DNA from 2 places in the Nocardioides segetis genome. Region 1 is predicted to be linked to the other one. Evidence: predicted binding sites of a transcription regulator. Region 1 holds the regulator's gene; the other holds the start of a gene.
What was found. Region 1 encodes HrcA, which represses chaperone genes, less so after heat shock. Its sites were predicted from a motif close to TTGGCACTCGNNNNNNNCGAGTGCCAA; they were not measured.

Region 1 (3,203 bases):
ACCAGCTCCACCTGCCGGTCGCCGAGGTCGATCACCGCCGCGCTGGAGAAGGTGCGGTCGGCTGGCGGTGCCGCCGGATCGGTTCGCGCCGCGGCCTCCTCGGTCGCGTGCACCGGCGGGTCGTCGTACCGCTCCCGGAAGGTGGCGTTGCCGAGGACGTGGTCGAAGTGGTCGTGGGTGTTGACCACGGCGACGACCGCCCCCGCCCGGAGATCGCCGATCGCCGCGATCGCGGCCCGGGCCTCCGCGGCGCTGGACAGCGTGTCGACCACCACGAGACCGCGCTCACCGCCGACGACGGTCAGGTTGACGTCGTACGACGGGACGCGGCGCACCCAGACCCGGTCCGCTACCTCGGTGAAAGCCGGCACGGGGTCAGGGTACGGGGGTCGGCCGGCGCGCGGGTGCCGGTCGCCCCGGCCGATCTCAGCACAGCCCGGCGTGCAGCTCCGTGCGCAGCAGGTCACCCAGCTCGGCCGCGGACGCGGCGGGGCGAGGGAAGCGCAGCTGCGCGCTGTGGGCGCCGGTGAGGTCGACCCAGTGGAGGGTGACGCCGGCGGCGTGCAGGTCGGCCAGCTGGACGCCGACCACCTCCCCGAGCCGGGTGTGGGTCATCGAGGAGACGGCGCGGCGGAGCTCGTCTTGGTGACAGAGGTTGGCGTGCTCGGTCGAGCGCTGGAGGAAGCCGCGGTTGAGGTCGTGCTCGGTGTCGGCGAAGGCGCCGAGGGGCACCCGGACACGCGTCTCGTCGGGCGCGTGCTCCGGGGCGCTCGCACGGGAGAGAAGGGCGAAGTCGAGGTGGATGCCGACCCGCATCCGGACCTCGTCGCAGCACTCGCACTGCTCCAGTCCGAGCGCCTCGAGACGCCCGGAGAGGGTCAGCGTCGCGTCGCGGTCGGCCGAGCCCGGCGCCCCCAGGCCGCTGGTCAGGGTCAGCAGGGCGCCCCGCCGGTCGGTGGCCGCGGTGGCGAGCGCCGAGTCGGCGGGACAGGAGAGAAGCGGCCGGCCGCCGTGGTCCTGCATCTCCAGGCCGGCCGGGTCGAGGCCGCCGGCGATGGTGTCGGGGTCGTCGATGCCGTCCACGACCAGCTGGACCTCCGCGGGACAGGCCAGGATGCTGCGCGCCGCGGCGGCGATGCGTCGTACGTCGAGACCGGGGTCGACCGTCATGACCTCTCCTTCGCCCGGACCTGGTCCGGGCTCCTCCAGAAGTTTAGGTGAGCCTAACCTACTTGATCGCGGCGCGGTGCGGAAGGGCGGCCTCCCCTGGTAGGGGCGCAGCGTGCGCGGCGCGGGGCACGCGGCACGGAAGGCGGCGGTCGCGGGCGCGGGCGCTAGGATTGGCACTCACGGCGACGGAGTGCCAGATCCGGCCGTGCCCGCCCGAGACGACAGCCAGGAGGTGGCCATGCAGGAGGACCGCAGGCTCGCCGTACTCCGCGCGATCGTCGAGGACTACGTGGCGACCGAGGAGCCGGTCGGGTCGAAGGCGCTGGTCGAGCGCCACCACCTCAACGTGTCGCCGGCGACGATCCGCAACGACATGGCGGCGCTCGAGGAGGAGGGCTACCTCCATCAGCCCCACACGAGTGCCGGGCGGGTGCCGACCGACAAGGGCTACCGGCTCTTCGTCGACCGGCTCTCGACGGTCAAGCCGACCTCGTCGGCCGAGCGTCGCGCCATCGCCGGCTTCCTCGAGGGGGCCGTCGACCTCGACGACGTCGTGCACCGCTCGGTGCGCCTGCTCGCCCAGCTGACCCGTCAGGTCGCCGTGGTGCAGTACCCCACGCTGTCGCGCTCCACGGTGCGCCACATCGAGGTCGTCGCGCTGACGCCGACGCGGTTGCTGCTGGTGCTGATCCTCAGCTCCGGCCGGGTCGAGCAGCGCCTCGTCGAGCTCGACGCCGACATCGGCGACGACGAGCTCGGCACCCTGCGCTCCCGGATCAACCTCGCCGCGACCGGAGAGGTGATCGCCGACGCCGTCGCCGCGCTCCACGCACTCGTCCCCGACGGCGAGGGAGCCGAGCCGGCGACCCCGCCGACGGTCGCCGTCGTCGAGACCCTCGTCGAGGCGATGAGCGACCACCGCTCCGACGAGCGCGTCGTGGTCGGCGGCACCGCCAACCTGGCCCGCTTCGGCGACAGCTTCGAGACCTCGATCCGACCCCTGCTCGAGGCGTTGGAGGAGCAGGTCGTGCTCCTTAAGCTGCTCGGCGAGGCCACCAGCGGCGGCGCGGTCACGGTGCGGATCGGCGCCGAGGGGCCGATCCAGGAGCTGGCCTCGACCAGCGTCGTCGCCACCGGCTACGGCCCCGACGACGCGCTCGCGGCGCTCGGGATCGTCGGCCCCACCCGCATGGACTACCCCGGAACGATGGCGGCGGTGCGCGCCGTGGCGCGCTACGTCTCCCGCATCCTCGACGAGAGCTGAGAGAGCACATCACGTGAGTCAGGACCCCTACGAGCTGCTCGGCGTCGGCCGCGACGCCGACGCCGACACCATCAAGAAGGCGTACCGCAAGCTCGCTCGCCAGCTGCACCCGGACGTCAACCCCGACCCGGAGAGCCAGGAGCGGTTCAAGCAGGTCACCGCCGCCTACGAGGTGCTGTCCGACCCCGACAAGCGGGCCGCCTACGACCGCGGCGGCGACCCGTTCGGCGGCGGCTTCGGCGGTCAGGGCGCGGGCTTCTCGTTCACCGACATCATGGACGCCTTCTTCGGCGGCAACGCCGGTGCGGGCGCCGGACGCGGGCCGCGGCCACGGATGCGGCGCGGCCAGGACGCGCTCATCCGGATCGAGGTCGAGCTGGCCGAGGCCGCCTTCGGCGTGTCCCGCGAGCTCAAGGTCGACACCGCCGTGCGCTGCACGACCTGCGGCGGCGAGGGCGCCGCGCCCGGCAGCCACCCCGTGCCCTGCGAGTCCTGCCGTGGAGCGGGTGAGGTCGCCCACGTGCAGCGCTCCTTCCTCGGCGAGATCCGCACCCTGCGGCCCTGTGCCGCCTGCCGCGGCTTCGGCACCGTGATCCCCGACCCGTGCCGTGAGTGCGCGGGCGACGGCCGGGTCCGCTCGCGGCGCACCCTCACCGTCAAGATCCCGGCCGGCGTCGACAACGGCACCCGCGTGCAGCTCAGCGAGCAGGGCGAGGTCGGGCCCGGCGGCGGTCCCGCCGGCGACCTGTACGTCGAGATCCACGTCGCG
Region 2 (3,203 bases), on a different contig from region 1:
AGTACTGGTAGGCGGAGCCGTCCGAGGAGGGGACGGGGCCGGTCACCTGGTCGACGCCCTTGGCCTCGCCGAGCGCGCTCTTGAACGACTCGAGCTGGGCGGGGGTCACCTCGGCGCCCTCGGCGTCGACGAGCACCGGCACCGGCTCGGCGGCGCCCGCGGAGAAGTGCTCCTGGAACGTCTCCATCGCCTCGGTCGACTCGACGCCCTCGGGCAGGCTGGAGTTGAAGTCGAAGGACGGGCTGAAGCTGAGGGCGAAGATCGCGAGGATCGTCATCGCACCGCCCGACACCAGCGCGGTGAGGCCGGGGCGCCGGCCCACGGTGTTGCCCAGCTTGATGAAGGTGCCGTGCTTGGGCTCCTTCTGCCACGACTTCGACGGCCAGAACAGCGCCTTGCCGAGCAGCGAGACCACGGCGGGCACCAGGGTGAGTGCCGCCAGCAGGGTCACGAACACGGCGATCGCCAGCGCGGGGCCGATGGCCCGGAAGATGCTGAGCGAGCTGAGGATCAGCGCCATGAACGCCACGATCACGGCGCCGCCGGCGGAGGCGATGGCCTCGCCGGCCCGGTCGAGGCTGTGCACGACCGAGTCCTTGACAGGCGCGCCCTGGCGCATCCGCTCGCGGTGCCGGAACAGGAAGAACAGGATGTAGTCGGTGCCGACGCCGTAGAGGACGACGATGAGGATCTGCTGCACCGAGGCGTCGGCCTTGAGCCCGAAGATGTCGTTGGCCCAGGCGATGGCGCCGGTGGCGATGGACGACACGAGCCCGACCACGACGATCGGCAGGAGGCAGATCAGCACGCTGCGGAAGATGAGGGCGAGCAGGCCGACGATGAGCACGACGGTCGCGACGCCGACGATGAGCAGCGTGCTCTCACTCGACTCCTGGGAGTCGAGGCCCTGGGGCACGGCGCCGGTCGCGCGGACCTCGAGGTCCGAGCCCTCGGTCAGCTCGTCGATGTCGTCGCGGAGCTGCTCGGCGTCGTCGAACGCCTGCGGGTCGAAGCCGGTGGCGCCGTCCGCGAGCGGGATGATCGCGAACATGACCGTGCCGTCCTCGGACAGGTTGGGCTCGCCGACCTCGTTCTGCGCGATGACCATCTGCTGGAAGGTCTTCGTGCCGAGGGTCGGCGCGAGCTCCTGGGTGAGGTCGGCGACGGCGGTCTGGTCGTCCGAGGTGAGCGCGCCACCGTCCTCGCGCTCGATGACGAGGATCGCGCCCGGGGAGAAGGCGTCGGAGAACTTGTCCTCCTGCAGCTTCAGCGCCTGGATCGACTCGTAGTGGTCGGGAAGGAACTCGGAGTTGTCCTGGGTGGACTCGAGGGCGGGCGCGGTGGCGCCCACGATCACGGCGAGGAGCACCCACGCGCCGATCACATACCAACGGAAACGGGTCACGAAGCGGCCCAGCGCAGCAAACATGTCGAGAACGCTAGTGGCCTGCCCCGACGTCAGGTCAACCGACTTTGGTCGTGATCGCGCCCTCCTGCGGGCGTGCTCTGGCACTCCCTTGCGGAGAGTGCTAGTTTCGTTTCTGGCACTCTCACCGCGAGTGTGCCAGTGCAGGACAGCTGCAGGACGCCCTGCAGGACACACAGACGTCTTAGAAAGTGGAGGTCGACATCGTGTCGGTCAACATCAAGCCGCTCGAGGACCGGATCGTCGTCAAGCCCCTCGAGGCCGAGCAGACCACCGCCTCTGGTCTGGTCATCCCCGACACGGCGAAGGAGAAGCCCCAGGAGGGCGAGGTCCTGGCCATTGGTCCCGGTCGCATCGACGACAACGGCAACCGCGTTCCGCTCGACGTGGCCGTGGGTGACAAGGTCATCTACAGCAAGTACGGCGGCACCGAGGTCAAGTACTCCGGCCAGGAGTACCTCATCCTCTCGGCCCGCGACGTCCTCGCGGTCCTGGCCTGATCCCGAAGCCTCACGCCGCCCGGGACGTCCCGCACCAGTGATCCGGTGCTCGACGTCCCGGGCGTTCGGCTTTCCACACCCAAGGAGTAAGCAGTGCCCAAGATCCTGGAGTTCGACGAGAACGCCCGGCGCGCGCTCGAGCGCGGTGTCGACGCCCTCGCCAACACCGTCAAGGTCACCCTCGGCCCCAAGGGCCGCTACGTCGTGCTCGACAAGAAGTGGGGCGCCCCGACGATCACCAACGACGGTGTGACCGTCGCGCGCGACGTCGAGCTGGACGACCCCTTCGAGAACCTCGGTGCCCAGCTCACCAAGGAGGTCGCCACCAAGACCAACGACGTCGCCGGTGACGGCACCACCACCGCGACCGTCCTCGCCCAGGCGCTGGTCCACGAGGGCCTGCGCGCCGTCGCCGCCGGCGCCAACCCGATGGGCCTCAAGCGGGGCATGGACGCCGCCGCCGGCGCGGTCGCCGACGCCCTCAAGGCCGCGGCCCGCGACGTCGACGACGAGAAGGACATCGCCTCGGTGGCGACCGTCTCCTCGCGCGACAGCCACATCGGCGAGCTGCTCGCCGAGGCCTTCGGCAAGGTCGGCAAGGACGGCGTCATCACGGTCGAGGAGTCCAACACCCCCTCGACCGAGCTCGAGTTCACCGAGGGCATGCAGTTCGACAAGGGCTACATCTCGGCGTACTTCGTCACCGACGCGGAGCGCCAGGAGGCGGTCCTCGACGACCCGTACCTCCTCATCCACCAGGGCAAGATCAGCGCCATCGCGGACCTGCTGCCGCTGCTGGAGAAGGTCATCGCCGCGGGCAAGCCGCTCTTCATCCTCTCCGAGGACGTCGAGGGCGAGGCGCTCTCGACGCTGGTCGTCAACAAGATCCGCGGCACGTTCAACGCCGTCGCGGTCAAGGCGCCCGCGTTCGGCGACCGCCGCAAGGCGATGCTGCAGGACATCGCGATCCTGACCGGTGGCCAGGTCATCTCGCCCGAGGTCGGCCTCAAGCTCGACCAGGTCGGCCTCGACGTGCTCGGCCAGGCCCGCCGCATCGTGGTCACCAAGGACAACACCACGATCATCGACGGGGCCGGCGCCGAGAGCGAGGTCGCGGGCCGCGTCGAGCAGATCAAGAAGGAGATCGAGGCCTCGGACTCCGACTGGGACACCGAGAAGCTCCAGGAGCGGCTGGCCAAGCTCTCCGGCGGCGTCGTGGTGATCAAGGTCGGCGCCCACACCGAGGTGGAGCTCAAGGAGAAGAAGCACCGGATCGA

Region 2: groES (co-chaperone GroES) is a predicted target of HrcA. The motif match lies at 1,507-1,533, and genes of this name have one in related genera.

Annotation. Positions count from the first base shown of each region.
Region 1 covers NZ_JBNINR010000013.1:50,402-53,604, forward strand. The annotation lists gene ACPZVR_RS19365 (MBL fold metallo-hydrolase) at 1-371, opposite strand, end outside; gene ACPZVR_RS19370 (hypothetical protein) at 427-1,170, opposite strand; gene hrcA (heat-inducible transcriptional repressor HrcA) at 1,409-2,434, shown strand; gene dnaJ (molecular chaperone DnaJ) at 2,448-3,203, shown strand, end outside.
Region 2 covers NZ_JBNINR010000022.1:44,126-47,328, reverse strand. The annotation lists gene ACPZVR_RS23985 (MMPL family transporter) at 1-1,429, opposite strand, end outside; gene groES (co-chaperone GroES) at 1,633-1,926, shown strand; gene groL (chaperonin GroEL) at 2,020-3,203, shown strand, end outside.